4 regions of the Vibrio vulnificus NBRC 15645 genome follow, and region 2 is predicted to be linked to each of the others. Evidence: predicted binding sites of a transcription regulator. Region 2 holds the regulator's gene; each other region holds the start of a gene.
What was found. The regulator PurR, encoded in region 2, represses purine synthesis genes. The targets are predictions, from matches to a motif close to TNANGNAAACGTTTNCNTNA.

Region 1: the regulator PurR is predicted to act here: its motif matches at 1,245-1,264, upstream of purL (phosphoribosylformylglycinamidine synthase).
Region 3: the regulator PurR is predicted to act here: its motif matches at 5,530-5,549, upstream of AOT11_RS02570 (NupC/NupG family nucleoside CNT transporter).
Region 4: the regulator PurR is predicted to act here: its motif matches at 4,017-4,036, upstream of AOT11_RS06140 (uracil-xanthine permease family protein).

What each region holds. Positions count from the first base shown of each region.
Region 1 covers NZ_CP012881.1:807,545-815,124, forward strand. Annotated here, with positions in the region: gene purL (phosphoribosylformylglycinamidine synthase) at 1-1,103, opposite strand, end outside; gene mltF (membrane-bound lytic murein transglycosylase MltF) at 1,401-2,990, shown strand; gene tadA (tRNA adenosine(34) deaminase TadA) at 3,437-3,982, opposite strand; gene AOT11_RS03695 (LysR family transcriptional regulator) at 4,019-4,903, opposite strand; gene AOT11_RS03700 (S-(hydroxymethyl)glutathione dehydrogenase/class III alcohol dehydrogenase) at 5,056-6,186, shown strand; gene fghA (S-formylglutathione hydrolase) at 6,236-7,081, shown strand; gene AOT11_RS03710 (AbgT family transporter) at 7,125-7,580, opposite strand, start outside.
Region 2 covers NZ_CP012881.1:2,610,419-2,617,998, forward strand. Annotated here, with positions in the region: gene glgA (glycogen synthase GlgA) at 1-236, shown strand, start outside; gene AOT11_RS12100 (alpha/beta fold hydrolase) at 491-1,285, shown strand; gene AOT11_RS12105 (putative signal transducing protein) at 1,331-1,639, opposite strand; gene AOT11_RS12110 (TVP38/TMEM64 family protein) at 1,653-2,330, opposite strand; gene AOT11_RS12115 (TfoX/Sxy family DNA transformation protein) at 2,455-3,048, opposite strand; cyclic di-GMP riboswitch class I at 3,164-3,252, opposite strand; gene purR (HTH-type transcriptional repressor PurR) at 3,449-4,453, opposite strand; gene torD (molecular chaperone TorD) at 4,764-5,411, opposite strand; gene torR (two-component system response regulator TorR) at 5,647-6,360, shown strand; gene elyC (envelope biogenesis factor ElyC) at 6,441-7,241, opposite strand; gene cmoM (tRNA uridine 5-oxyacetic acid(34) methyltransferase CmoM) at 7,339-7,580, shown strand, end outside.
Region 3 covers NZ_CP012881.1:589,391-596,970, reverse strand. Annotated here, with positions in the region: gene rnd (ribonuclease D) at 34-1,149, shown strand; gene minE (cell division topological specificity factor MinE) at 1,232-1,495, opposite strand; gene minD (septum site-determining protein MinD) at 1,498-2,310, opposite strand; gene minC (septum site-determining protein MinC) at 2,333-2,995, opposite strand; gene AOT11_RS02585 (YcgL domain-containing protein) at 3,171-3,452, shown strand; gene AOT11_RS02580 (lytic murein transglycosylase) at 3,504-4,475, shown strand; gene AOT11_RS02575 (LysR family transcriptional regulator) at 4,521-5,465, shown strand; gene AOT11_RS02570 (NupC/NupG family nucleoside CNT transporter) at 5,690-6,889, shown strand; gene AOT11_RS02565 (DUF5666 domain-containing protein) at 7,079-7,580, opposite strand, start outside.
Region 4 covers NZ_CP012881.1:1,326,599-1,334,178, forward strand. Annotated here, with positions in the region: gene spoT (bifunctional GTP diphosphokinase/guanosine-3',5'-bis pyrophosphate 3'-pyrophosphohydrolase) at 1-967, shown strand, start outside; gene trmH (tRNA (guanosine(18)-2'-O)-methyltransferase TrmH) at 1,055-1,741, shown strand; gene recG (ATP-dependent DNA helicase RecG) at 1,868-3,949, shown strand; gene AOT11_RS06140 (uracil-xanthine permease family protein) at 4,203-5,609, shown strand; gene envZ (two-component system sensor histidine kinase EnvZ) at 5,686-6,984, opposite strand; gene ompR (osmolarity response regulator transcription factor OmpR) at 7,077-7,580, opposite strand, start outside.

The sequences.
Region 1 (7,580 bases), 1.5 Mb from region 2:
TCTAGCATGATGTCAAGGGCGTTGACGATACGACCCGGCTTACCAAAATCGGTTTCCCATGGCTGTTCAAAGCCAGGAATACGTAAGTTCGAGGTGGTAAAACCAACCAGACCCGCTTTTGGCTTGCCGCCAATACCGGTTGCGCCTTCGTCACGAATTTCACCACCAGAACCGGTGGAAGCACCTGGCCATGGTGAGATTGCGGTTGGGTGGTTGTGCGTCTCTACCTTCATCAAGATGTGCGCATCTTCGTGATGGTAGTTGTATTGACGCGTTTCTGGATCAGGGAAGAAACGACCGACTTTTGAACCCGTCATTACCGCTGCGTTATCTTTGTAAGCAGACAGCACGTGATCTGGCGTTGTTTCAAAGGTATTTTTGATCATCTTAAACAGCGATTTTGGCTGTTCCACACCATCGATCGTCCAATCGGCGTTAAAGATCTTGTGACGACAATGCTCAGAGTTAGCCTGAGCAAACATCATAAGTTCGATGTCATTTGGATTACGGCCAAGCTTAGTAAAGTTCTCCACCAAGTAATCAATTTCATCTTCTGCCAGCGCTAGGCCAAGTGAAACGTTTGCTTCTTCAAGCGCGAGACGACCTCCAGAAAGGATATCCACCTGAGTCATTGGTGCAGGCTGTGCAACGCTGAACAATGCCGCTGCTGCTTCTAAATCACCAAATACCGCTTCCATCATGCGGTCATGAATAATGCTTTTTACGATGTCGATTTGTGCGCTAGAAAGCTCTGATGACGACTCAACGTAGTACGCCGTGCCGCGCTCTAAACGCTTCACCGCGTTAAGACCACAGTTTTGTGCAATGTCTGTCGCTTTTGATGACCAAGGAGAGATGGTGCCAGGACGAGGAGTGACCAGCAATAAGAGACCTTGAGGCTCGTGCTCTTCGATAGTTGGGCCGTAAGTAAGAAGTTTCTCTAACTTTTCTAGCGCTTCTGCGTCTAACTCAGAGGTCAGATCCGCAAAGTGCATGAACTCGGCATAAATGCCCGTTACAGGCAGATCTTGTTCACGACAAAGTTCCAGTAGTTTATTAACTCGAAACTCAGAAAGAGCTGGGGAGCCACGCAAAATTCTCATGTGCTTAGGTCTCTTATGCAATTGATTAAGGTGATATTGGAATAAATTCAGTGGGTTATACTGTTTTACTTCGAACTTATGCCGATTGCACCTCTCTGTTGCGGGCGCATTATATAGCAATTGTTTTTGTGATGTAACACCAAAAGCAACCGTTTGCGTCACTTTTTTTGTCAAATTTGAAATACAACCAAAATGTCGTCACTAAGAAAAGGTGTACAATTTTGCCTATCGCTTTTTCTTTGCCTACCTTGCCCGCTTTGATATAAAGAGACGAATCGATTTTTGAGAGCAGACTTGATGCCAATATTTAATCTTCACCAACTACGTAACTTTCTGTTTATTATCGCGACAACGCTGTTTTTATCAGCGTGTCAGATTGAATCAAAGCCCACTAGCGAACTTGATCAGATCAAACAGAGAGGTGTACTCCGTGTCGGTACTCTCAATAATCAACTCTCTTATTACATCGGTCCTGATGGACAAACCGGTTTAGATTACGAACTCGCTCGTCAGTTTGCCGATGAACTTGGCGTCAAACTTGAAGTGAAAGTGGCTTTTCGCCAAGCCGAGTTGTTCCCCATGCTCAAACGCGGAGACATCGACCTGATCGCCACCGGCCTCAACCAGACCCCAAGAGCGATTAAACAATTTCGCCCTGGGCCAAGTTATTATTACGTCAGTCAAGTCGTGGTGTACAAAAATGGTGCCCTACGCCCACGTAACTTAAAACAGTTAGTCGAATACCAAAACGCCAAAACCACCTCAGAAGATGAAGACGAAACCAGTAACAATGCGGCTGCCAACACTCTGCAAGTGGTGAAACAATCACAAAATGTGACGTTGTTGAAATCGCTACAAAACGATTACCCAGAGCTGCAATTTACCACCGTCTCTGATGCCGATAATTACGATTTGCTTCGCCGCGTCTCAACTGGGGAGCTGAGATTTGCCATCAGCGATTCTATCGAATTATCACTGGCTCAACGTCTCTACCCCGATTTAGCCACCGCATTTGAAGTCACCGAAGACCAACCTGTTTCTTGGTTTGTTCGCCGTTCACCGGATGAATCTTTGTATGCGCTGATGATTGAGTTTTTCGGCAACATTAGTCAATCTGGCGAACTTGCACGCCTAGAAGAAAAATACATTGGCCACATTGGCAGCTTCGATTATGTGGATACGCGCGCCTTTATCCGTGCGTTGGACAATAAATTACCCAAATGGGCTCCTTTATTTGAGCAATATTCTGCAGAATTTGACTGGCGCTTAATTGCCGCTCTGGCGTACCAAGAATCACATTGGAATCCCCTCGCGAAATCGCCGACCGGTGTGCGCGGTATGATGATGCTGACGTTGCCGACTGCGCAAAGTGTTGGCGTAAAAAACCGCTTAGACCCAGAGCAGTCTATCCGCGGTGGCGTTGAATATCTGCGTCGTATTGTCGCTCGTGTACCTGAGTCGATCCCTCAACATGAGAAAATCTGGTTTGCTTTAGCATCCTACAACGTTGGCTTTGGTCATATGATGGATGCACGCCGCTTAACCAAACGACAAGGTGGCAATCCAGATTCTTGGGGAGATGTGAAAGAGAGACTGCCGCTATTAAGACAGAAGAAGTATTTCAGCCAAACTCGCTACGGTTATGCTCGTGGAGACGAGGCGAAAAATTACGTTGAGAATATCCGCCGCTACTACCAAAGCATCATTGGTCATGTGGGACAAAACTCTCTGATTGCGAGCGACCAAGAGGGTGAAATTCAAGTGATCCCGCCACTCGAAAATAGTGAGTTAGTGGCGGCTAGCGACATTGACGCAGCAGAAAACGAAGCTCTGTCGCCAGATGTCACCGTCAGCCAAGCGACACTCACCACAGAAGTCCAACCTTAAGAGCAGAAGTGGAGCGATTTTTGTAAAAGTCGATTGCTTTTTATCGACAACTTTATCTAAAATCGCTCTTCTGAATTAAGCTAAGCAGACCACTTCGGTCGATCTAAATCTTAGCGTCACTTTCCAAGCGTCAAGCTTGTACTGAAAGAGTTCATATTTAACCACCCCAAAAACATCTCTTAAAGCCAAGGCTCTAAAGAATGCGGAGACGTTATCGTCGTCGTTAAGGGGATTATTTATCGTCAGTAGGAGGTCGTTGTGTTAAGACGTCGCGTCCAATCCAAACGCCTGAACAAAACTGTAGCGGCTAACCGACGTAAACGTAAGTTAGCGAATACAAAAAGAAAAATTAGCGCTCGCAATCGCATTTTTGTGCACCTTGTGAACCACGCTTAATGGATGAGTAAACATCTGCACCATAAAAAGCAGATGTTTGCTACTGCCCTCTACTTTTCTTCCACGTCCACATCATCATGATCACTTTGAGCCTGCTGTTCCTTCTTCAACGCCTTGATCTCTTTACGACGGCGCTTAAAAAAGGCCTGCAACTGCTCACGACATTCCGACTCTAACAATCCTTTTTCGATGGTTGCGTAATGATACGCCGCTTGACTAGAAAATAGATCGAGTACCGTCCCTGCCGCACCCGCTTTTAAATCAGGAGCGCCAAAGACAATGCGTTTCACACGGCTATGCAGCAGTGCGCCAGCACACATTGGGCAAGGCTCTAAGGTGACGTACAATGTGGTGTCGAGCAGACGATAGTTACCCATACTCTGCCCAGCCTGACGTAAGGTCTGTATTTCTGCATGGGCCGTCGCATCATGTTGACCTATCGATTGGTTCCATCCTTCAGCAATCACCTCGCCATCTTTGACCAGTACCGCGCCAACAGGCACTTCCCCTTCACTTTCGGCAATCGCGGCAAGCTCAATGGCTCTGCGCATAAAAACTTCATCTTGAAGTGAAAAAGGTTGATGTGTCTCTGCCATGTTTACCTCTATCGTCTGGGTTGTGGATTATAGCGGTTATGCGGCTGCAGATAAATGTTGTGCCAGATGATCCACCAGCAAACGAACTTTCGGCGATAAATGTCGATTGTGTGGATACAGCGCCCAAACCCCTTCACGATCATCACGAAAATGCGCCAGCACTTCGATAAGTCGCCCTGCGCGCAAGTGCTCATCAACGTAGTAATCCGGTAATTGAACCAAACCAATCCCTTTCAGAGCAGCATCCAATAACACAACACCACTAGAGCAACGAATACGCCCATTCACCTTAATGGAGCGACCTTGATGACTCTCTTTGAAACGCCAATGATCATGGGTACCGACCAGGCAGTTGTGTGACGACAAATCCGATAACGTATGAGGCATGCCATGCTGTTCAAAATATTCCGGCGTTGCACAAACATGCAGATGACGATCGCTCAGTCGACGCGCCATGGAACTAGAATCTTCAAGCTGGCCCAGCCGAACCGCGATATCCACACCCTGCTCAATCAAGTCGAGCTTTTGGTTGGTGAGTACTAACTCCAAATCGATTTTAGGGTAACGAATCAGAAAGTCATTCAGCAACGGCGCAATCTTTTGTTCACCATAAGTGACCGGGGCGGTAATTCTTAGTTTCCCTTGTGGAATCTGCTGCATTTGTGTCACTGCTAGCTCCGCTTGATGCAGCCCTTCCAGTATGCTACGACAATGCTGAACGTAGATCTGCCCAGCCTCGGTGAGTGACACTTTTCTTGTTGAGCGCAGCAACAGTTTCACACCGAGTCGCTCTTCCAGCTGTCCGACTCGGCGGCTCACATTTGCGACCGATGTTTCTAAGCGCGTAGCGGCCTGAGTGAAGCTACCGCTTTCAGCCACCGCAACAAACTCATTCACACCTTCCCAATGAATATTGGCCATCACACTTCTCCCTCACATTCATTATTACTCATGTGTAAAAGTCATTCTCAATTTGACAGGATTATAAAACAATTTGGAATGACTATACTGAAATTCTTGGTTCGGTGTGCCTATACGCCGCCGCTTAGTTAGACGCTTAAAGGAGCCTCTCCATGACTCAAGATAAATTCATCAAATCTCGCGCCGCTGTAGCTTGGGGGCCAAAACAACCACTGAGCATCGAAGAAGTCGATGTCATGCTGCCCAGAAAAGGCGAAGTCCTTGTTCGCATCGTCGCGACTGGGGTCTGTCACACGGATGCTTTTACGCTGTCAGGAGATGATCCAGAAGGGGTTTTTCCAGCGATTTTAGGTCATGAAGGTGGCGGTATTGTTGAAATGGTTGGCGAAGGGGTAACCAGCGTCTCAGTCGGTGATCACGTCATTCCCCTTTACACCGCAGAGTGTGGTCAATGTAAATTCTGTCTGTCTGGTAAAACCAACTTGTGCCAAGCCGTGCGAGAAACACAAGGTAAAGGCTTAATGCCTGATGGCACGACGCGCTTTTATAAAGATGGCAAGCCTATCTTCCACTATATGGGCTGCTCAACTTTTTCGGAGTACACCGTGTTACCTGAAATCTCACTAGCAAAAGTAAATATAGAAGCACCGCTGGAAGAGATCTGCTTACTTGGCTGTGGTGTTACGACTGGGATGGGCGCGGTAATCAATACAGCGAAAGTGAAGCAAGGGGATACGGTTGCGATCTTCGGTTTAGGTGGGATTGGCTTGTCAGCGATTATTGGTGCGCGTATGGCTGGTGCGAGTCGCATTATTGCTGTTGATATCAACGATAGAAAATTTGAATTAGCCAAGCAGCTGGGTGCCACAGATTGCATTAACCCTAAAGAACATGCTCAGCCGATCCAAGAGGTAATCATCGAGATGACTGACGGCGGCGTGGATTTTTCTTTCGAATGCATCGGTAATGTCAACGTCATGCGCCAAGCGCTCGAATGCTGCCATAAAGGCTGGGGGGAATCTGTCATCATCGGGGTCGCAGGAGCAGGGCAAGAAATCTCAACACGCCCTTTCCAACTGGTCACAGGTCGAGTTTGGCGTGGTAGCGCTTTTGGCGGCGTGAAAGGTCGCTCTCAACTGCCTGCGATTGTGGAGCAATACCTTGCTGGTGAATTTGGTTTACAAGAATTCATCACGCATACAATGCCACTGGAAGGGATCAACGACGCCTTTGAACTGATGCACTCCGGAGAGAGCATTCGCTCAGTGGTTCACTTCGAATAACCCCTCCACTATTAACATTGGCGAGCTTCGGCTCGCCAAAGGAGCAAGCATGGTTTTGACCCACCTTAGCCAATCAAAAGTTTTCCAAGGTTGGCACAAGCAGTACCAACATCACTCAAGCACGCTGAATTGCGAGATGCGATTTGCGATTTTTTTGCCTCCCCAAGCCACCAACCATCACAAAGTACCCGTCCTGTATTGGTTATCCGGCCTCACCTGTAGCGACGAAAACTTTATGCAAAAAGCGGCGGCATTTGAAAAAGCGGCAGAGCTAGGTATGGCCATTGTTGCACCCGATACCAGCCCCAGAGGTGAAGGAGTCGCCGACGATCCCGATGGGCACTATGACCTTGGTCTTGGGGCTGGATTTTACCTCAATGCCACTCAAGCGCCGTGGAAAAAGCATTATCAGATGTACGACTACATCGTGAGTGAGCTGCCTCAGTTGATTGAAGCTAATTTTCCTGTCACGGAAAAAAGGGCCATTGCAGGACACAGTATGGGAGGACACGGCGCTCTGACGATTGGGATTCGCAATCCAGAGCGCTATTGTTCTATTTCCGCATTCAGTCCAATTTGTCACCCCACTAAGGCACCTTGGGGGCAAAAAGCCTTTCGCCATTATTTAGGGGAAGAGACTGAACAATGGGCACAATACGATGCCGTTGAACTGCTCAAAAAGCATTGTCTTACACGTCCGTTGCTGGTCGATCAAGGTGCTGCCGACCCCTTCTTAGAAGAACAACTGCAAATTGAGACGCTGCAACAAGCGTTACAAAACGCTCCTGCACATACTCAAATTCGCCTGCAGCCGGGGTACGATCACAGCTATTTCTTCATCCAAAGCTTTATTGCGGATCATCTCGCCTTTCACTGGCAACATCTTAGTACATAACGCAAAAAGCCTGCTGATGCAGGCTTTTTCTTATCCAATGCTATTACATTGTGTAGGTGTATGGTGCTTGAACACCCAACGGAATACCCACTGCCCAGTAAGCAAGCAAGAAGACCGTCCAACCAATCAGCATCGCAATAGAGAACGGCATCATCAATGATGCAAGCGTACCGATACCGGTTGATTTCACGTAACGTTGGCAGTAAACAACAACAAGTGGGAAGAACACCATCAACGGTGAAATGATGTTGGATACAGAGTCACCCACACGGTAAGCCGCTTGAGAAAGCTCAGGAGAAATACCCACAGCCATTAGCATTGGAACTAGGATAGGACCAATCAATGCCCACTTAGCCGATGCTGAACCGATAAGTAGATTCACTGACGCAGTCAACAGAATCATACCAACAATCGTCGCCTCACCTGGCAGGTTCATCGCTTTCAGGCCTTCAGCGCCGTAGAGTGCCAACATGGTACCGATGTTTGACTGAGCAAATGC
Region 2 (7,580 bases):
GGGGTCTAAAAGACAGTGTATGTGATTACGATGTGAATCCAGAGACTGCGACAGGATTTGTGTTCTATGAGCCCACAGCGCAAGCGTTGTTGATTACCATGCAAAGAGCGTTGTTATTGTATGCACAGAATCTAACAGAGCTTCGACGAGTTCAGCTGTACGCGATGGAACGAGATTTTTGCTGGAACAAGGCAGCAGAGCAATATGTTGAGTTGTATCGTTCTGCGCTAAAATAGAGTAAAAGTTCTGAAATATGAATGGAAAGGCACTGATTATGGTGCCTTTTTACGTTTTTTAACCGAACTCAAATAGAATTTGAATTGATATGTGGTAGGATTCTTGCCTCCCATTCTTACTATGGTGATTCATTGACTATCCTTGTGGCGGAAGTCCCCATTTCGATTGGATTGCTATTTGATACATCACCATTGCAAGTGGGTTAGCTATACTGTTTAAACCTTTTAGTTTTCTCTTTTTTTGGCGTTGTTTTATGGCTCAAGCGTTACTATTTCACAAAACTTATCTCCATCCTACCAGCCAAGAGTGGGTGGTTTTTGTGCATGGTGCGGGTGGCAGTTCGTCCATCTGGTTTAAGCAAATTAAAGCGTACAAGCAGCATTTCAATCTGTTATTGGTTGACTTACGTGGGCACGGTAAATCCAATCAACTATTAAAAGAATTGATCAGTAACCGCTATACCTTTGGGGCGGTGACGCAAGATATCCTCAAGGTGCTTGATCATCTTAAAATTCACTCCGCGCATTTCGTTGGGATGTCTCTAGGGACGATCATTGTCCGAAATCTAGCGGAACTGGCGGGGGAAAGGGTTAAATCCATGGTGCTTGGTGGTGCGGTAACGCGTCTCGATGCGCGTTCTCGTATCTTGGTCTCTCTAGGTAACTTTGGCAAGCATGTGCTGCCCTATATGTGGTTGTACAAGCTGTTTGCCTATATTGTGATGCCGCAAAAAAATCAGCAGGAATCACGTCATCTCTTTATCCGTGAAGCGAAGAAGCTGTGTCAAAAAGAGTTTAAGCGTTGGTTTATACTCGCGGCAGAGGTGAATCCACTGATGCGTTATTTCAAAGAGCGTGAATTGCCGATCCCAACGCTATATTTGATGGGAGAGCGTGATTATATGTTTATTAAACCCGTCAAAGAGATGGTTGCTGCTCACACCCAGAGTGAGTTGCTAGAGATAAAAAACTGTGGCCATGTGTGCAATGTGGAAAAGCCCGACGAGTTTAACCAGCATTCGATCGATTTTATCCAACGCCAAATCTAATAAAACATGAGGAAGGCTAGTGCCTTCCTCTGTCAATTGCGCTCATTACTCAAGTACTTGCCCACAATGCCAGCAAGCTCCAAATTGACCTTCTATTTCTTCTCCGCACTGTGGGCATAGCCAATTTTGATGCGCTACTTGCTGCTCACGATAGCTGGCTAATATCGCTTTAGCAAAATCGACTTTCTCAGGTTCCAATAGCCAAATGTATGGATTGGTATCCTCAGTTGCTGGTAACTCACCTCTCAAGCCAAATAAACCCTCACCTCGAACCTCACATTGTACCGCTTCATTCATCAGTAATTGGCACACGATATGCGCTTCTATAGGCGTGTTGGCGGTGAATATCTTCATAAGTGAATTCCTTTTATGAAGAGAGTTGAGGTCTAAATTTACTCATGATCCATTTTACAGCGATAGGAAACACACCCAATAACGCAAATGAGGCTAATACTGTCGGTGAAAGTATCCCCGACAACGAGTTGATGTCGGCCAATTGTGTCCCCGCATTTAGGTAGACAGCCGTACCAGGTAGCATGCCTATCTGGCTAGTAAGATAGTAACGACCAATGGAAATTGGTGTTAAACCCATTAGCAAGTTAATCAGGAAAAATGGGAAGACAGGGATCAAGCGTAATGAAAATAGATAAAAGGCGCCATCCTTTTCAACGCCTTGGTTGATCGCGCTAAGTTTGTCTCCAAAACGTGCCTGCACCCAATCTTTTAGCAGGTAGCGACTACTCAAAAATGCGATGGTTGCCCCAATGGTGCTGGCAAACGAGACAAGCAGTAGGCTATACCAAAAACCAAACAGAGCAGCGCCTAATAGCGTGACGACGGTAGCTCCAGGAACTGAAAAGGCGGTAAGACCAACGTAAATGACAAAATAGCTTATTGAAGAAAACAGAAAGTTTTCTTCAATAAAACTGTTCAGGGCAAGTTGTTGTGCTTTAGCGTTGTCGAGTGTGAGGTATTGACTAAAATTAACCGCCAATAAAATAATGGTCGCGATAAGCAAGATTCCGAATACGAGTTTTTTGTTCATTCAATTTTTCTCCAGATAGCTTGGTTATCAGACCTGATTGAGACAGAAAATCTTTCAAACGATATAAAAAAACCACATCATTTTGATGTGGTTTTAATCTATAAGAAATAATAAACGTGCTTGCCTACAAAGACAATTTATTCACTAATTCGTCTCGACGTTGCTGAGGAATCACACTCCAGTGCGTACCATTGATGGCTCCCTCTAACGCCCAAAGCAGCTCTAAGCTCACGGCACCACTGTGGGTGTTTTTAATCGCTTCGTACGCACGAACCGCGCCTTGAGATTCCAACTGCTCGACTGTTTCAATTCCCGCCTTTTTAAGCATTCGTTCGGTGGCTAAACGCAGGTTAGGTAGGTCTTTTAATCGTTCAGGTTTTGCTGTTGCTTGCTGTTGTTTATCATTATTAGCACTGGCCAATGCACGTTTGGCTAAAGCGAGTAGTGCATTTTGGTCTTGCCATAGCGCGTCTGAAATCGCGTAGTACTTAGTGACAACAGGAAACCCACGCTTAGTATAAACGTATGGTTTGAGCCCTTGCTTTTCAAAAAGTAATGTTGATTTTTGATCTGCGCGAATATGAAGCTGGTCTTTCACCACAAGTGCGAACATGGTCTCATCTGCAAAAAGGCCGAATCCGCCAAACATTGAGCGAGATTTTATCGCACCAAGTTGCTCAAAAAGCTTCATTGAATCTTTGAGTATCGGTTTATCCATGATGTGTTATCTCGGTGTAATTACTATTACGCCACCAAATCAGGTCCGAGAGATTAGCAAACCAATGCAAATACAATGTCATTAATGGGTAAACTTGTTGTTATGCATTTTTGCCATCGGTAACCCCGCTACCTACCAAAAAACGTCTGGTTTAGGCCGGAGGCTTTGCGTCCCACTTTTTCAAATGGTTTGCCCTGTGCGTGACACTAGAAGGATACGATTTCTATTGGAGTAACATCACATTTTCAAATAAAAAATGTGACATTGGTTCAAATAATAGTTGCAGTTAAGTGAATGAATACTCGATTTTAAGAACTTAACAGAATTTGACTTAACAAATCACTTACTAAGAATGAAAAAAAAGCATCCAGATTTGGATGCTTTAGAATATTAGTCTTAACTAATTGATTTTTTTAACGGTATCACGAACCACTAACTCGGGATGCATTTCAAACACGCGTTTGTCATGCTCTTTGTCCTTAATACGTTCGAGAAGGATCTCAAATGCATTTTTACCAACACGGCGTTTTGGCTGGTGGATGGTTGTTAGCGGTGGTGAGAAGTATTCCGCCAACTCAATATTATCGTAGCCGATCACAGAGATGTCTTCAGGAATGCGAAGGCCTAACTGTTGAAGGCGGCTCATCAAACCCAGTGCCATGGTGTCGTTGAAGCAGAAGACCGCCGTTGGGCGATCTTGCCACGACGCGATCTTGTCAGCAGCCATCACAGCCGTATCACATTCAAAGTTTCCTTCAAGGATCCACTCGTTGTTAACGGTAATATTGGCTTCCTTCATCGCGCGTTTAAAGCCTTGGATGCGCTCTTGGCACGCGGCTTTTTCAAAGTGACCACTTAAACACGCAATTTTTGTATGACCATTTTCAATCAAGTACTTAGTGGCCAAGTAGCCACCTTCCTCTGAGTTATCGATAATTTTATCGGCTTGTGAGCTGATTGGACCCCAGTCCATAATCACTTTAGGAATATCTGCATGCTTATCAAGCATTTCGCGTAGTTCTTCAGTGAGGTCTGAACACATCACCAAAATGCCATCTACGCGTTTTTCCGCAAGCATACGAATGTAATCACGTTGCTTCTCGTAGATACCGCCGGTATTACAAAGAATTAGCGTATAACCTTGGCGGTAACAGTAGCTTTCTACGCCATCAATCACTTCAGAAAAGAACAAATTGGTAGATTGAGTGACCAGCATACCAATAGTACGAGTTGTGTTGCACTTTAGGCTACGCGCTACTGCGCTAGGCGCGTAGTTGAGCTCGTCAACCGCTTTCATGACTTTTTCTTGAGTGGCTTCTGCAACAAAACGCGTTTTGTTGATTACGTGCGACACTGTGGTCGTGGATACTCCAGCGAGACGCGCGACATCTTTAATTGTGGCCATAGGTATTGTCCTGTCTAAGGTTGCATTTTGAATCTACGATTCTTTGTTGCAACACAGTTTGCTACCTTTCTCCGAATTCGCTTTGTAAGGAAGACACACTAGAAAAGCAGCAGCTTAGCTTTAAATAAACACAAAAACCGCTGTATTTCAGCGGTTTGCATTAAAATCATATTTTATCGATTGCGGTCTCAATTCTAGACCGAGACGGCAAGAGTGGCAACCTACTCAAACAGCGAATTGTGTATCCGTGTTCACACTTTAGTGGTTAAAGTGTAACCGAGTGTTTGCTCTATTGATAAGGGCGTAATTATTATCCAACTAAATAGTCGCTGTCCAGCATACAAAACGCAACAAGTAGTTTTATTGCGCTGTTATAGAAGCCAAACTCATCATATTGTGCTGCTCGTTGAGAGAAGGTAGGTAACCAAGAGAGCAACATTTCTTGAATAAATGTGTTTTGCTCGATGAAAGCATCTTCCATGTGGCGATCTTGTTCAAACTCATTTGAGCGAATGATGAGGTTGCCAAGAAAGTCGAGCATGATCGCTAAGTGATCGGCCGGTTCATTCAGTTGTTGATTGACCTGCACACCATGTTTTTTTAGCCAAGCATCCATTTTTTGTGCCGGCTCGCCATTGAGTAGGCCATCTTTTGTAAGGTAAATTGATGCGTATGGAAGTGCGCCATGTTTTGCGGTTTTCAAAAATAGGTCACAAAAATCTGCCGCTAATTCCAATTGCGCATCTTGACGGTCAACAAGACGATTGAGTGCGTCGACAAAGGCGTTAACGGATGGTCGCAGAGCATCGTTTTCAGCCAATCCCGTTAAAAACGCTCTAATTTCCATGCTTTGATATTTATCGAGTTCTTCCTGAGTCAGTTCTTTGGCAAATAAGCTGGAAAGCCACCAATATATTTCCGCACGTTTTTCATTAAAGGCTTTTATCTCTTGCATCATTTATCGCTCCTAAATCAATCTCCTATAAGTGTAACCAAAAAAAATGAATAACAATAACGCCTATTGTTAAGAAAAATATAAATATATTTGAGCTTGTTAATGGTCTGATATTAAGCTTGTTTTGAATCAATAAAAATCAAGATACTTGCATTTCAAACGAAGTATGACTAGAAATGTTACTAGTTATGAATAGAATGTCTGCCCGTGTAGACAGAAATGACATGAAGTGGTGTAAATGAGCTATCACGTATTAGTCGTAGAAGATGATGTAGTGACTCGCAGTAAACTTGCGGGTTATTTTCAAAAAGAAGGTTACACAGTAAGTGAAGCGGAAAGTGGTGCCGAGATGCGTCATATTTTGCAAAATAGCTGCGTTGATTTGGTGATGTTAGACATTAATTTACCAGGTGAAGACGGCTTGATGCTGACCCGTGAACTACGCAGCCAATCGGACATTGGCATTATTTTGGTAACCGGACGCACGGATAGCATAGATAAAATTGTTGGTTTGGAGATGGGGGCAGACGACTACGTCACCAAACCATTTGAGTTACGTGAACTGCTGGTTCGAGTGAAAAACTTGTTGTGGCGGATTTCGCTTGCGCGCAGTGGTGGTTCAAAACATCAAGACGCGGAAAACGAAGACCATATTGTCCGTTTTGGCGACTGGACCTTCGATATTCATCGTCGAGCGTTGAGCCACAATGGTGAGCCAGTGAAGTTGACCAAGGCAGAATATGAGCTGCTGGTGGCGCTTTCGTCTTACCCAAATCAGGTATTAAGCCGTGAACGCATTCTCAACATGATTAGCCATCGTGTTGACGCGCCAAACGACAGAACGATTGATGTTTTGATTCGTCGCATGAGAGCAAAAATGGAGTTTGATCCTAAAAACCCACAAATTTTTGTGACCGTACACGGTGAAGGCTACATGTTTGCAGGCGACTAGGCGTGGCTTAGAAAGCCAAAATTAACAAACAAAAAAAGAGCTGATTAAGCTCTTTTTTTGTTTCTGCAGATCATGATTCATCATTTTGATGCGCGATTCTCTGCCATGATTTGTTCGTCAGTAAGGAGCAAATCTCGCATGCCTTGCCATAGCTGGCCGAGGGTTTCATACCAGTAGCGCTCTGTTTGCTCAAGGTAGATGGCTTTAGGGGCATATCTATCCCAAGCTTGAGAGATGTTCTTTTGCGCAAGGTAGTTTGTTGGCGCGGGTAACGGCGTTATGCCAGCGTCATGAAACTCTTTCATTGCACGTGCCATGTGACTGGCAGAAGTGACCAAAACCAGCTGTTTTTGACGCACAAATGCCGCTGCTTGTCGCGCTTCTTCCCAAGTATCTTTGGCATCTTCAAGAAGAATAATGTCTGATTTCGCGACACCCAGAGCCAAAGCCACGTTTGCCATCATGCGAGCATGGCTGGTTTCTGAGCCGCCCGCATAGCCAGACAGAATCAACTTTGAGCCCGGATACATCTTTAAAATACGAATTCCTTCCGTCAAACGCATCAACGAAGCACGGCTTAACTCAGACGTAGGGGGGATTTGATCATCCACCACATGGCCATTGCCCAATACCATGACGTAATCGACGGTTTGTACTTCGGGTAGAAATACAGAGTATTGCCTTTCTAATGGCATTAATAACTTGCTGGCAACGGGTTGGAAAGAAACCAAGAATATCCCCAAAAAGGAGAATAATATGATGAAACACCCCGTTTTTTGTCTGGTACTAAACATAATCAGCATCAGACCAGCTAAGCCTATTAAAAGTAGTGCTGGCAAAGGCATTAACAGTGCCGAGAGCACTTTTTTCAGCTCAAACATACAGAAATAGTCCGAAAAAACATCACTTGATAATAAAAATAAGAGAATGCCTCTTTATATCTGCTTTCCTTATGACAGAATAGCAGCACGATTAGATATGATAACTCAAGCTGCTGTGAACCAAGACCGTAATTTCGACGATATTGCCCACAAATTTGCAAAAAATATTTACGGGTCAGACAAAGGCGAGATTCGCCAAGTGATTGTTTGGGAAGATCTTCAACAATTGTTAGCCACCTTTGACGAGGCCAAACAGTCGCTAACCGTATTAGATGCGGGGGGCGGGTTGGCACAAATGTCACAAAAGCTTGCCAAACTCGGACATCACATTGCCTTATG
Region 3 (7,580 bases), 1.2 Mb from region 2:
CATTTTTATTTTCAAAGCGATAGCGAGAGACGAGTGAATTACCAAATTATTACCGAAAACCAAGACCTAGTTAGGGTATGCAGTAAAGCGCGAGAAGCAGACGTTGTGATGTTGGATACTGAGTTTGTCCGCACCCGAACGTATTACCCACAATTGGGCTTAATTCAGCTTTTTGATGGTGACTCCCTCTCGCTGATTGATCCGACGGTTCTGACTGATATGAGTGCGTTCGCTGAGTTACTTAACGATGCCTCGGTAATGAAAGTTCTGCATGCATGTGGCGAAGATCTGGAAGTGTTTCATAATGCATTTGGCACGATTCCGGCGCCGATGGTGGACACGCAAATCATGGCTGCGTTTTTGGGGCACGGTCTATCGACGGGCTTTGCTGCATTGGTAGAGCAGTACCTTAACGTGGAACTGGATAAGAGTGAGTCGCGTACAGACTGGTTGGCTCGTCCTCTGAGTGACAAACAGCTTGAATACGCCGCGGCAGATGTTCACTACTTGCTGCCGCTGTACGACATCTTGTTGGAAAAAGTGATGGCAGCGGGCTGGTGGCAAGCGGCTCAACAAGAGAGCGAACTGCAAGCAAGCAAGCGCGTAAAAACGCCGAATGTCGAAGAGGCGTACCTCGATATAAAAGGGGCTTGGCAGCTTAAGCCAAGAGAGCTTGCAATACTCAAACCGCTTGCGACTTGGCGTATGCAAGAGGCGATTCGTCGCGACTTAGCGTTGAACTTTGTTTTCAAAGAACACGACTTACTCACGGTGGCTCGTTTAGGGTTAACCAGTTTTAAGCGCATGGAAGAAGAGGGGATGGATGTTCGCTCAGTACAGCGTCATGGCAATCGAATTGCTGCGATGGTGAAGTCGGCGCGTGAGACGGACCCTGAAGATTATCCAGCGCCAATTGAACGCTTGATGGATTTGCCGGGCTATAAACAGTTGTTCAAAAAACTCAAAGATGAAGTCACTCGCGCGTCAAAAGCGACAGGTTTAGCGAGCGAGTTTTTAGCATCGAAGAAGCAGACTAATCACTTGATCAGTTGGGTATGGAAACATCAGCGCGATCAAAATCGTCTGCCAGATTTGATGCAAGGTTGGCGCTTAGACATTCTGGGCGAAAAAATGAACAAACTAATTTAGAGCACGCTAGAAGCATTTGCTTTATGGATAAATAAAAACAGACGGTCTCAGCCGTCTGTTTTTCTATCCGATGAAAGAGAGGTTACTTTTCTTCGTCTGGTAGTTTCACGTTCAATTCCAAGACGGAAATGTCGTCATCTTTATGCTCAAATGTGAGATCGACCATCGACGGATCAATCGCAACGTATTTGCTGATTACCTTAAGAATGTCTTCTTTCAGCTGTGGCAAGTATGAAGGCGCAGGATCATTTTGGCTGCGGCGCTCGGCGACGATGATCTGTAAACGCTCTTTAGCGAGGCTTGCAGAGGTCTTTTTTTGTGGGCGGAAAAACTCAAGCAGTGACATATTTAGCCTCCAAACAGTCGTTTAAACAGTCCTTTCTTCTCCTCAGTAAGGAAACGAAAATCCACTTGATTACCCAGTAGGCGATCAACTGTGTCTGAATAGGCCATGCCAGCATCGGTGTTTTCATCAAAAATCACGGGCACGCCTTTGTTCGAAGCATTCAGTACCGCTTGGCTCTCAGGAATGACACCAAGCAGAGAAATATGCAGAATTTCTTCGACGTCTTCAACGCTCAGCATTTCGCCAAGATTCACGCGAGCAGGATTGTAACGGGTCAACAAGAGATGCTGCTTGACCGGCTCAAGCCCTTGTTCTGCACGCAGAGATTTCGAATCCAAAATCCCCAAGATACGGTCTGAATCTCGCACAGAAGAGACTTCTGGGTTAGTGGTGACAATTGCTTCATCTGCAAAGTATAGCGCCATTAACGCACCTTGCTCGATGCCCGCTGGTGAATCACAGATGACAAAATCAAAGCCCATCTCATCGAGCTCATCCAACACACGTTTGACCCCTTCTTTGGTCAACGCATCTTTATCGCGCGTTTGAGAAGCGGGCAAAATGAATAAGTTGTCGACGCGTTTGTCTTTGATCATCGCCTGATTGAGCGTCGCTTCGCCATTAATCACGTTAACAAAGTCATAGACCACACGACGTTCACAGCCCATGATCAAATCTAGGTTACGTAGGCCGATATCAAAATCGATAACCGCTGTCTTTTTTCCTTTCAGCGCAAGGCCTGAAGCAATCGCGGCGCTGGACGTGGTTTTGCCAACCCCGCCTTTACCCGAAGTAACAACAATAATGCGTGCCATTGTGTGATTTCCTTTTAATTCTTTACTGAGTGAGCGCTTCGAGATGGAGTGATTCGTCCACCAAGCTCAACATCACTTTTTGCTGCCAAAATTGGCGTTCAATTTGGTCACTGAGCCAGTAGTTGCCCGCAATTGAGATCAGCTCTGCTTGCAAGTCATGGCAAATAATTCGTGCTTCCTTTTGGCCGCTTGCCCCGGCAATCGCTCGGCCACGTAAGGTGCCGTGAATATGGATCGATCCATCGGCGATAACTTCGGCCCCCGCACTGACGTGACTAAGAATGACCAAATCCCCGTCTTTAGCGTAAATTTGCTGGCCAGAACGAATAGGGGTGCGAACAATTTTGGTCGGAGCCATCTTTGCAGGAGCCTGCGTTGGCGATTTGCTGGCCGACATGATGGCAAACCCAGCATCGGAAGCCAGATTCTGGGTTCGTTTATCTTTAGCTCCAGTAATGCCAACAGGAATAAAACCGGCTTGTGATATGCCTTGTTTTAGCGCGACAAAATCGAGGTCGCCTTCAACGTTGGCGATATTGATCACAACAGGTGCAGCCGCGAAAAAAGCGGGCGCTTGCTCAACTTTTTCTTGGACAAATTCGATAGCCGTGTCGACCGAGTTGTTGCAAAGGTGCAGAACCGATAACGTAAAGCTGCTACCTTTTAGGTCTGGAGAGTGAGACATTAGATACTTCTTGCCTTTGTTGAAAGAGCGTTGTCTTTTACTAAGGCTGTCATGTTATATTTCATCCCAATACGCAGCAAGTTCTCTTGCTGTCAAATAAGTGATTTCGTCTAAAAAATTAGGTTTAAATTAAATTTCGCGTGTCAAACGCGAAAATCAGCACAAAAGGCTTGTCATGCTTTGTTCTATCTATAAAAGTTCTAAGAAAGAAGGCACATATCTTTACATCCCAAAAAAAGATGATTTTTCACAGGTTCCTGACACATTAATGCAGATGTTCGGTAAGCCTTCTCATGTGATGACGGTGAATCTTGAAGGGCGTAGTTTGGCATTAGTGAACATTGAAAAAGTAAAAGAATCGCTCAACAACGAGGGCTTTTTCTTGCAACTGCCACCTCCGCCAGAAAATCTATTACAACAACATAAAGAGCGTAAAGCGCAGCAGAAAGAAGACTAAGGTTTAAACGCCTTGTGAAGTAGGTCAGCTCGATTGCTCAAGGAGGACTATTTGAAAAAATTGGTAACCGCGATACTCAGCATCGGACTTTGTTCATCGGCGTGGGCAAACACTGAAAGCTTTGAGCAGTATCTTGAGCGTTTAAAAGCCCAAGCGGCAGAAGAAGGTATTTCGGCTCAAACCATAGAGCAAGCCTTTCGCGATGTGCAATTTAAGCCACGAGCGGTGAAAGCCGATCGCAACCAACCGGAGAAAAAGCAAACGCTGGATGAATATCTTCCTCGTGCGGTGCCGGATTGGAAAGTGAAACAAGCCAAAGATCTCTATGAAAAACACTACACCGAATTAAGCCAGATTGCGGATCGCTATGGCGTACAAGCACGCTTTATCGTCGCGCTTTGGGGCGTCGAAAGTAACTTTGGTAAGTTCACCGGCAATTTCCCTGTGGTTGATGCTTTATCAACCATGGCCTATGAAGGGCGTCGGGAAGCTTTCTTTCGTGCCGAAACCATGGCCGCGCTGAAAATCTTAGACCAAGGCCATATAGAGTTTGAAAACTTCAAAGGATCTTGGGCAGGCGCGATGGGGCAGTGTCAGTTTATGCCAAGCTCTTTCCTTGCCTATGCGGCAGACGGCAACGGTGATGGCAAGAAAGACATCTGGAACACCAAAGCCGATGTGTTTGCTTCAACAGCCAGTTACCTCAGCCAATCTGGTTGGGATGACAAATACACTTGGGGTCGCCAAGTACGCGTACCTAAAGGGTTTGATCTTGAGCTGGAAGGGCGAGAAGAGGCGAAAGGCAAATACCTACAGGAATGGAAAAAACTGGGTATTACCAGCATCAATGGTCGCCCGTTACCTAAGCTAAACGAAGACATTAAAGCTTGGTTAGTGATGCCTGATGATGAGAATGGCCGCGCTTATCTGGTCTACAACAACTACAATGTGTTGATGAAGTGGAATCGCTCGCATTACTTTGCACTGGCAGTGAGCCATTTGGCTGACCGCATCAAAAATTAATTCAATTCGGCTTGTGGCGTTAGCCACAAGCCAACAGCGATAAACATGTTATCTGAACGCGCAGCACAAATGGTGGTTTTTGCCGCCCTCGTCAAACATCAAAACTTCACTTCTGCAGCTAAGAGCTTAGCGGTGTCGGTTTCTCATGTCAGTAAGCAACTGGCACAACTCGAAGCATCATTGGGGATCAAGTTGATCCAACGCACCACGCGCAGCTTTACACCGACTGAAGCCGGATTGGCCTTCTATCACCATTGCCAGCAAGTGGTGCAGGCGGTGAATAACGCGCAATATGAAATGGAGAGCCAGCGCGATGAAATTGCCGGTTTAGTACGAATTGGCCTGTCGCAATCCTTTGGTACTTTGCATATTCTCCCGGCCATTGATGAGCTGCGGCAGAAATACCCGCTACTGCAAGTGGAAATGCACTTGTTTGATTACAAAGTCGACATGCTGCAAGAAGGGTTAGACTTGTGGATCACCAACCATGAGCATTTACCAGAAGGCTACATTGCTCAGCGCTTAGCGGATTGTCAGTTTGTTGTCGCGGCGTCTCCGGACTATTTGTTGCAGCATGATGCACCGAAAGAGCCCAACGATCTCGCCAATCACAACTGCCTGATTTACCGAAGCTGGGAGCGTGACTACACCAGTTGGGCGTTTCGTCGCCAAGGAGAGCACCTTAGCGTTAAGGTATCGGGTAATTATTCGGTCGATCTGGCTGAGGCGGTTCGCGATGCGGCGATCTCTGGGTGGGGAATTGGCTATCTGGCGACCTACTTGCTCGGTGATGAATTTAGAACTGGGAAACTGATTCAACTGTTGCCAGATTGGCGCGCGAATCAGGAAATGCCATTTTATGCTGTGTATCCTAGCCGCCAGCATATGCCGAAAAAAACCTCTGCTGTCATCGATTTCATTAAACAAAAAATCGGTACGCCGTGTCATTGGGACAAACAGCTTGAGCCCTATGTCAGCTTTCCCGATTAGAGTGATTTGAGTCACAAATATTTTCTATTTCCAGAAACATATTTTCCATATGGAAACAATAAAACAAGGCAAACGTTTATCTTGTTTTTATTCAATGAGTTAAGTTCTTTGGTTTTATTGCGTTTTTCTAATGAACCACCTTGTTAACATTCTCGACTTGCATCTTACGAGACTGGTAATACAATCCGCGCCTTCCTTGTTCCCCCTCTCTGGAAATAATCACTATGAACTCACTCTTGGGTGTCGTAGCCATTTTGCTTTTTGCTTGGCTGCTTTCTACCAATAGAAAAAATATCCGTCTTAAAACGGTAGGATTGGCGTTTGCATTGCAAGTGGCCTTTGCGTTGTTGGTACTGTATGTGCCTGCGGGTAAAAATGCGCTAAATGGCGTGACGGGCGCGGTTTCCAATTTGATTAACTATGGGCAGGAAGGCATCGCTTTTCTGTTCGGCGGTTTGGCAACCGGCGGTTTTACTTTCGCGATTAACGTTCTTGGTATCATCATCTTCTTCTCTGCCTTGATCTCAGGCCTTTACCATATTGGATTGATGCCGAAAGTAATCAACTTGATTGGTGGCGCCCTACAAAAGTTGTTAGGGACTGGCCGCGCTGAATCGCTTTCTGCAACCGCTAACATCTTCGTTGGCATGATTGAAGCCCCGTTGGTGGTTAAACCTTACTTAAAGCACATGAGTGACTCGCAGTTCTTCGCCGTCATGACCTGTGGCCTTGCTTCAGTAGCAGGCGGTACCTTAGTGGGTTACGCCTCTTTGGGTGTGGAACTGAACTACCTGATTGCTGCGGCATTTATGTCGGCACCTGCTGGTCTTTTGATGGCCAAAATCTTGATGCCTGAAACTGAAGCTCAGGCGGAAGATGTGCAGATGGAAAACGTTGAGATGCCAAAAGCGACCAACGTGGTGGAAGCGATGGCTGACGGTGCGATGTCGGGCTTGCGTATCGCGGTAGCGGTAGGGGCAACCTTACTGGCGTTTGTCAGCGTGATTGCACTGCTGAATGGCCTTTTGGGCTGGGTCGGCAGTTGGTTTGGCATCTCTCTCAGTTTTGAGTTGATTTTAGGTTACCTGTTCGCGCCAGTCGCTTGGTTGTTGGGGATTCCATGGCATGAAGCCATTACCGCGGGTTCTCTGATCGGCAATAAGATTGTGGTAAACGAATTCGTAGCGTTTATTCAGCTCATGCAAGTGAAACAAGAACTGAGTGCACACTCGCAAGCGATCGTGACTTTTGCTCTGTGTGGTTTTGCTAACATCTCCACAATGGCGATGTTGATCGGTGGTTTGGGTAGCTTGGTGCCTGAGAAACGCTCGTTCATTTCGAAGTACGGCTTCCGTGCAATTACCGCAGGTGTCTTGGCGAACTTGATGAGCGCATCGATTGCGGGCGTGATTTTAAGCCTGTAAGCGATAAGAAAACAGATGACAGTCGATGCTTACGCGCTTCTGGACAAAGTGAAGCATCGTACTGTCATTATTTGTTTTTATACACTATCATTTTGATAAATAAGAAAAAGGCAGAGGTTTTCCTCTGCCTTTTTGCGATTACGTGATGACGATGTCAACCACTCATCTGCAGCACAATATCAACGCGGATTAATCGATATCGCGTTCAATTTCTCGTGCGATGTGTTGTTGATTCAACATGATGCCTTCGGCCTCAATACGTGCACCTTGCAGCTCCGACTCTTGGATGTGTTCAAAGCGCGTATTGGCATCAATATAGATCACTTTCTCACCAAGATTAACGCCGTCATCGTAACACACCATGGTGATAGAGCGCTGCTCAGCACTATATAGATTCACTGTGCCATCGCAGTCAAACTCGTGATCGTTCCAATTGCTGTCGTGATCTTGTTCGTCAAACTCCACCACACGCGCAAGCAGCTCGTTGCTTGCACCTGATTGTGCGGTGACTTCCACTTCTGCCCCTGCGACCAATAGACCTTTGTGGCCATCTTCAAAGCGAGTGTGCGCATCGACGGTAAACATGCCACGGTAGTTCAACTCGAACTGTGATTGGTCACCCGCCACCCAAGTGACAATGCCTTCGATTTCGTTGTCGTCATCAAGGTTATCGTAAGATTCGATCTCAATC
Region 4 (7,580 bases), 1.3 Mb from region 2:
CCCGGATGAGATTTACGTCTTCACACCGAAAGGCCGCATTGTTGAACTGCCTGTCGGGGCGACGGCGGTGGATTTTGCCTATGCCGTGCATACCGATGTCGGTAATACCTGTGTTGGTGCACGTGTCGATCGCAATCCATACCCGCTGAGCAAAGCGCTGAAAAATGGTCAAACCATTGAGATCATCAGTGCACCAGGTGCCCGTCCTAACGCAGCTTGGCTCAACTATGTGGTGACTTCTCGTGCACGAACTAAGATTCGCCAAGTGCTGAAAACCATGCGTCGTGAAGAGTCGATTACCCTTGGTCGCCGCTTGTTGAATCATGCGCTCGGTGAGCACTCACTTGCCGACATCAGCACAGAAAATCTCAACCATGTCTTGAGCGATCTCAAAATCCAATCTTTGGATGATCTGCTTGCAGCCATCGGTTTGGGTGAGCGTATGAGCATCGTGATTGCGCGTCGTTTATTAGGCGATGCAGACGAGCTCACGGAACTGCGTTCAAACGACAGCAAGAACAAGAAGAAACTACCAATTCGTGGCTCAGAAGGGTTACTGCTCACGTTTGCCAACTGTTGTCATCCGATCCCAGATGATCACATCATTGCCCATGTGTCACCGGGCAGAGGCTTGGTGGTTCACCGTGAGACCTGTCCAAACGTACGTGGCTACCAACGCGAGCCCGACAAGTACATGGCGGTGGCATGGTCAGACGATTACGATCAAGAGTTCATCGCGGAACTTAAAGTCGACATGCTTAACCATCAAGGTGCTTTGGCAGAGCTGACTAACGTGATTTCCAAAACGGGTTCAAACATCCATGGCCTGTCGACTGAAGAGCGTGATGGCCGTTTGTATACCGTAACGGTGCTACTGACCACCAAAGATCGTGTGCATCTTGCAGGCATCATGAAGAAGATTCGCGTCATGCCATCTTGTTCACGCGTGCGTCGTCGCAAGAACTGATCACCGCATTCGATCGCTTTTCATCGCCCTTGAAATCAAGGTTTCAAGGGCTTTTTATTTTTATCAGAAAGCCAAATTCAAAATGTTATGAATGAAGAACGTTATCAGAGAATCCAACAAGTTTTAAAAGCACGTCAAACCGATCTCACCTTGTGCCTTGAAGAAGTGCATAAACCCAATAATGTGTCAGCGATGATCCGCACTGCCGATGCCACGGGATTGCACAAAGTGCATGCCGTGTGGCCCACCGAGCGAATGAAGACATTGAAAAACACCTCTGCTGGTGCAAGAAACTGGGTGGAAGTGGATACGCATGATTCCATCGCAGACGCCGTGAGCGCCTTAAAAGCACAAGGCATGCAAGTGTTGGTAACCAACCTCTCTGATAGCGCCGTCGATTTTCGCCAAATCGATTACACCCAACCGACCGCGATCATTTTGGGCAGCGAAAAGATTGGCGTTTCCGAGCAAGCCAAAACGCTGGCCGATCAAGATATCATTATTCCTATGGTGGGCATGGTGCAATCTCTCAACGTTTCGGTCGCGTGCGCGGTGATTCTGTATGAAGCGCAGCGCCAACGTGAAGCCGCAGGTATGTACCAAAACGACGAAAGCTCGATTGATGCCGAAACCATCAACCGTATTTTGTTTGAGCGCGGTCACCCGGTGCTGGCCAAGGTCGCCAAACGAAAAGGGCTCGCTTACCCACCACTGGATGATGCCGGACAAATTGTTGCGGATCCTGACTGGTGGGCAGACATGCAAAAGAAATAGTCGTTTTCTAGTTTTCTAGTTTTCTAGTTTTCTAGTTTTCTAGTTTTCTAGAGCCTATTTTTCCTGTACAAAAACACAGCTTAATGGTTAACATAACGCTATGTTTATCATTGTCTTGAGGCCAATATGTCTGCCCAACTGTTATCTGCTGTCCCCCTCACGTCCCTCAGCGGGGTCGGTGCTAAGGTGGCTGAAAAGCTGGAGAAAATTGGCCTAAGCAGCGTGCAAGATCTGCTGTTTCACTTGCCACTTCGTTACGAAGACCGTACCCGCATCTACCCGATTGCCAAATTGCATGCTGGATTGTGGGCCGCTGTGCAGGGTAATGTGATGCAAGTGGATACCTTGTTTGGTAAACGCAAGATGTTAACGGTAAAACTCAGCGACGGGAATGGCACCATCACGCTGCGTTTTTTCAACTTTACCGCGGCAATGAAAAACAATTTTGCCGAAGGTAAGTTAGTACACGCTTACGGCGAAATTAAGCGCGGCAATATGGGGCTGGAGATCGTTCACCCAGACTACAAGTTTTTCGCCCCAACGCAGAAGCCCGATGTGGAACAGAGCTTAACGCCTGTTTATCCTACCACCGATGGCTTAAGGCAAATCACGCTGCGTAACCTCACAGACCAAGCCCTCGCCCTGCTCGATAAAGCCGCGGTTCAAGAGTTACTGCCTGCCGGGTTGTATGACCAACAACTGACCATGGGGCAAGCGCTGCACATTATCCATCGTCCTTCGCCGGAGATGAATCTGGAACTGTTCGATGAAGGAAAGCACCCAGCCCAAATCCGCTTAATTATGGAAGAGTTGTTGGCTCAGAACTTATCCATGCTCGCCGTGCGCAGCAAAGGTCAGCAAGATGTCGCGTTGCCACTGCCCCCCGTCCACCAGCTTAAACAACAGCTGTTAGCCCAGCTGCCTTTTTCACCGACCAATGCCCAAGCGCGGGTGGTGCAAGAGATTGAAGAAGATTTGCAAAAAGCGCATCCGATGATGCGTTTGGTGCAAGGGGATGTCGGTTCGGGCAAAACCTTAGTGGCAGCATTGGCGGCGGTACGCGCTATCGAACATGGCTACCAAGTGGCGCTGATGGCGCCCACCGAACTGCTGGCCGAGCAGCACGCGATCAACTTCGCTAATTGGTTTGAAAAAATGGGCATCCCCGTTGGCTGGCTAGCAGGCAAGCTCAAAGGCAAGACCAAAGAAGCCGAGTTAGCCCGCATTGCCAGTGGCGAAGCGAAAATGGTGGTTGGGACGCATGCGCTGTTCCAAGAACACGTGGTGTTTGACCATCTTGCGCTTGTGATCATTGATGAACAACATCGCTTTGGCGTACATCAACGCTTGGAGCTGCGTGAAAAAGGCGCCAAACAAGGTGCTTACCCACACCAACTGATAATGACTGCCACTCCGATCCCTCGCACATTGGCCATGACCGCCTATGCCGATTTGGAAACGTCGGTGATCGACGAGTTACCGCCGGGGCGAACCCCGATCCAAACCGTCGCGATTCCCGATACCAAACGCGAAGACATTGTCGAGCGCATTCGTCATGCCTGCCTCAATGAGGGCAAGCAGGCGTATTGGGTCTGTACCTTGATTGATGAATCGGAAGTATTGGAAGCCCAAGCGGCAGCAGAAACCGCCGAAGAGCTGCAACGTAAATTGCCTGATGTGCGCATTGGTTTGGTGCACGGCCGAATGAAACCGGCTGAAAAACAAGCGGTGATGCAAGCGTTCAAAAACAATGAATTGCATCTTTTGGTGGCCACCACAGTGATCGAAGTCGGTGTCGATGTGCCCAACGCCAGCTTAATGATCATCGAAAACCCCGAGCGCTTGGGTCTCGCACAATTGCACCAGTTGCGCGGTCGCGTCGGTCGAGGCTCAGTAGCAAGCCACTGCGTATTGCTCTATCACGCTCCGCTGTCCAAAACAGCGCAAAAGCGCCTCTCGGTGCTACGCGAAAGTAACGATGGTTTCGTCATTGCCCAACGCGATCTTGAAATCCGCGGGCCGGGTGAACTGCTTGGCACCAAACAGACTGGCTTGGCGGATTTCAAAATTGCCGATCTCGTCCGCGATCAGCGCCTGATTCCCGAAGTTCAGCGCGCCGCACGCTACATTCACCACAATTACCCACAAAATGCCGCCGCGATTATTGAACGCTGGTTGGGCGAACGTGATATTTATTCTAAGGCGTGATCCACGCCTTTCATTGACCACTCTCTTCGCTCCCTGTCGAATCAATCATCCTGTTTAGTCAACAGAAAATAGCAAACGATTGCTTTTTAGAATAATCGCCCTATAATGCCGCACAAATTGTGAGGATGACTTTTCTCACCTTCCCAACCAGAGCGGATTTCTGAGTAACAGCAATCACAGATGATGACATCCGTTCACCTTGGCCTCCCATTCAGCGAGCGCTAAGTCTGCGTACAACAATTAGGAAAATACCATGACAACGCCGAACCCGACGCGTAAAACGGACCTGATCTATCAACTCAATGATCGTCCACCTTTGCCGCAAACTTTGTTTGCTGCCCTGCAGCACTTGCTGGCGATGTTTGTCGCTGTGATCACCCCATCTTTGATTATTTGCCAAGCCCTTGGCGTGTCTGCCGAACAAACCAACACCATCATCAGCATGTCGCTGTTTGCTTCGGGCATTTCTTCCTTTATTCAAATCCGTACTTTTGGCCCGATTGGTTCTGGGCTTCTGTCCGTACAAGGCACCAGTTTTAACTTCTTAGGTCCGATTATCGGTGCTGGTTTGGCGCTGAAGGCAGGCGGCGCCAGCGTTGAGAGCATGATGGCGGCGATTTTTGGCACCATTTTAGTTGCCTCGTTTGCAGAGATTCTCCTTTCGCGCGTGTTGGAATACGCGCGTCGCATCATTACTCCATTGGTTTCTGGCATCGTTGTGACCTTAATTGGTTTGACCCTGATTCAAGTCGGTTTGGTATCGATGGGCGGCGGCTACGCAGCACTGGGCGATGGCACTTTTGGCAGCCTCGATAAGTTGGCGCTGGCGGGAACCGTACTGGGCCTGATTGTGTTACTCAATCGCGCCAAGAACCCTTACGTACGCGTGGCGTCGATTGTGATTGCCATGTTGGTGGGCTATGTCATGGCCTACTTCATGGGCATGGTAGACACTCGCCAAGCCAGCAGAAGTAGCGCACTGGTTGCCTTGCCAATCCCGATGCAGTTTGGTCTGAGTTTCGACTGGTCGCTGTTTATTCCACTGGTCCTGATTTTCCTCATCACCGCGCTGGAAGCGATTGGTGATATTACCGCCACCTCGGAAGTGTCTGGCGAACCAGTCAAAGGCCCGGTGTACATGAAACGGATCAAAGGCGGCGTATTGGCCGACGGTCTTAACTCGGCAATCGCGGCGGTATTCAATAGTTTCCCAAACTCCACTTTCAGCCAAAACAACGGCGTGATCTTGCTAACGGGTGTCGCAAGCCGCTACGTCGGTTACTTCATCGCCGGCATGTTGGTACTGCTTGGGCTGTTCCCTGGCGTAGCTGGTTTTGTTCAGTTGATTCCGGAACCGGTTTTAGGCGGTGCAACCGTCGTGATGTTCGGCACCATCGCCGCTGCAGGTGTGCGCATCATTTCTCGTGTTGACCTCGATCGCCGTGCCATTCTCATCATGGCACTGTCGTTCTCGATGGGTTTAGGCATTGCGCAGAAACCGGAGATTTTGCAGTTTATGCCTGAGTTCATTAAGAGCATTTTCTCTTCCGGCGTTGCTGCTGGTGGCATTACCGCGATTGTGCTTAACCTTCTTCTGCCTGAAAAGCTTCAGGACGAAGAAGAGGAAAAGGCGCACGAGCCCGCAACTGTAAAGCGCTAATCTACACAAAGAAAAAGGGTTGCCGACTGTGGCAACCCTTTTTTAACCCAATGACCCTTCCTAAATAAGGTTACGACTAACGTTCGCTGGTCGGAAAGCTCAGCTGTACTTTGAGCCCACCTTCACTGCGGTTGTTCACCACCACCGAGCCGTGATGCTGGCTGACAATACGTTTGACAATGGCCAGCCCTAAGCCTGTTCCTTCGCTACCACGAGCCGTATCGCCACGGGTGAAAGGTTCAAACAACTTCGCCACTTGTGATTTTTCAATCCCTGGGCCGTTATCTTCCACACACACCCACACCAACTTGCTGTCTGCGGTCATCCCCGTGCTGATTTTCACCCATCCATTACCGTAACGCAGTGCATTGACCACTAAGTTGCTCACGGCACGCTTAATCGCAATCGGGCTGCCAAAAGCGGTGCGAATCGAAGGCTGAAAGGCGGTCTCAATCTGCACTTCGTAACCCCCTTCGGAGCTCGCTACATCCCCAGAAATACCATTGATGTCGACCTCGGTGAAACTTTGCGTATTCACTGGTTTGAGGTAGTCCATAAACTGGCTGATGATCTCATTACACTCTTCAGTATCACTGATGATCCCTTCCGCTAAATAGCTGTCTTCTGGTGACATCATTTCAGTCGCAAGGCGAATTCGTGTTAACGGCGTTCTTAAATCATGGCTAATACCCGCCATCAACAACGCGCGGTCAGCTTCCAACTCTTGAATGCCGCGAGACATTTGATTGAACGCGCGCGTCACTGCACGGATCTCTGTAGCCCCTTTTTCTGGCAGCGGTGGCGGGATTTCCCCTCGACCGACTTCCTTAGCGGCTTTTTCCAGTGCGATGAGTGGTCGGTTTTGCAGACGGATAAACAGCCAACCGCCAGCGATGATCAACAGCGCCACAATCAAACTATTGCGAAACAGTGGAGCGAAATCTTCTTCTTGCAGTTCAGAGAGCGGAATGCGGATCAGCGAACCCGGCAAGGCGTCAATTTGCATCCACAAAATGTAGCTTTCACTGCCCAACAGCAGACGCACTTCGGTTGGCGAACCAAGCTCATGAGTCATCTCTTCACTCATCAGATCGATGGTCATTGCATGCTCAAACTCTTTGGCTTGCTCACTGTCGGCCGCGTGCACCGTCACGCCCAGTTGCTCCAGAACCTGCCGACGCAACGGCGCATCCGCCATCAGCGCGCTATCATCATCGAGCACCAAGTTCAGCTCATGGGCAAGGATTTTGTTGAACTGCTGCAAACTCGGCAATAGCGCGTAGTTGAACACCGCGTAATAGGAGAACACCTGACTGGCGAGCAGCAACGTAATGAAGATAAAGATCGATTGGGTAAAGGAACTACGAAAACGCATCAAAGACCTCGGCAGCTAGGTAGAGTACGAAGGTAGAATAAACAACAATCCCTGGTCAAAGCCAGGGATTGGAGAAGAATCATCATGTCAGATTAAGCTGGTTTGCCATCAGGAACAAACACATAACCTAAGCCCCATACAGTTTGGATGTAGCGAGGTTTGCTTGGGTCCTCTTCCAACATGCGACGAAGGCGAGAAATTTGTACGTCAATGGAACGTTCCATCGCGGAGTATTCACGTCCGCGCGCCATGTTCATCAACTTGTCGCGCGACATCGGTTCACGCGCATTGGTCACTAGCGATTTCAGTACCGCAAATTCACCCGAGGTGAGTGGCATCGGCTCATCACCGCGGAACATTTCACGCGTGCCCAAGTTCAAACGAAACTCACCAAACTCGACAATTTTCTCTTCCGCACTTGGCGCGCCTGGCAGCTCGATGGTTTGACGACGCAACACCGCTTTAATACGCGCAAGTAACTCACGTGGGTTGAACGGTTTTGGCAGGTAGTCATCCGCACCCACTTCTAAACCAACGATGCGGTCAACTTCATCGCCTTTGGCTGTTAGCATCAGGATAGGCAACATGTTGTTGGC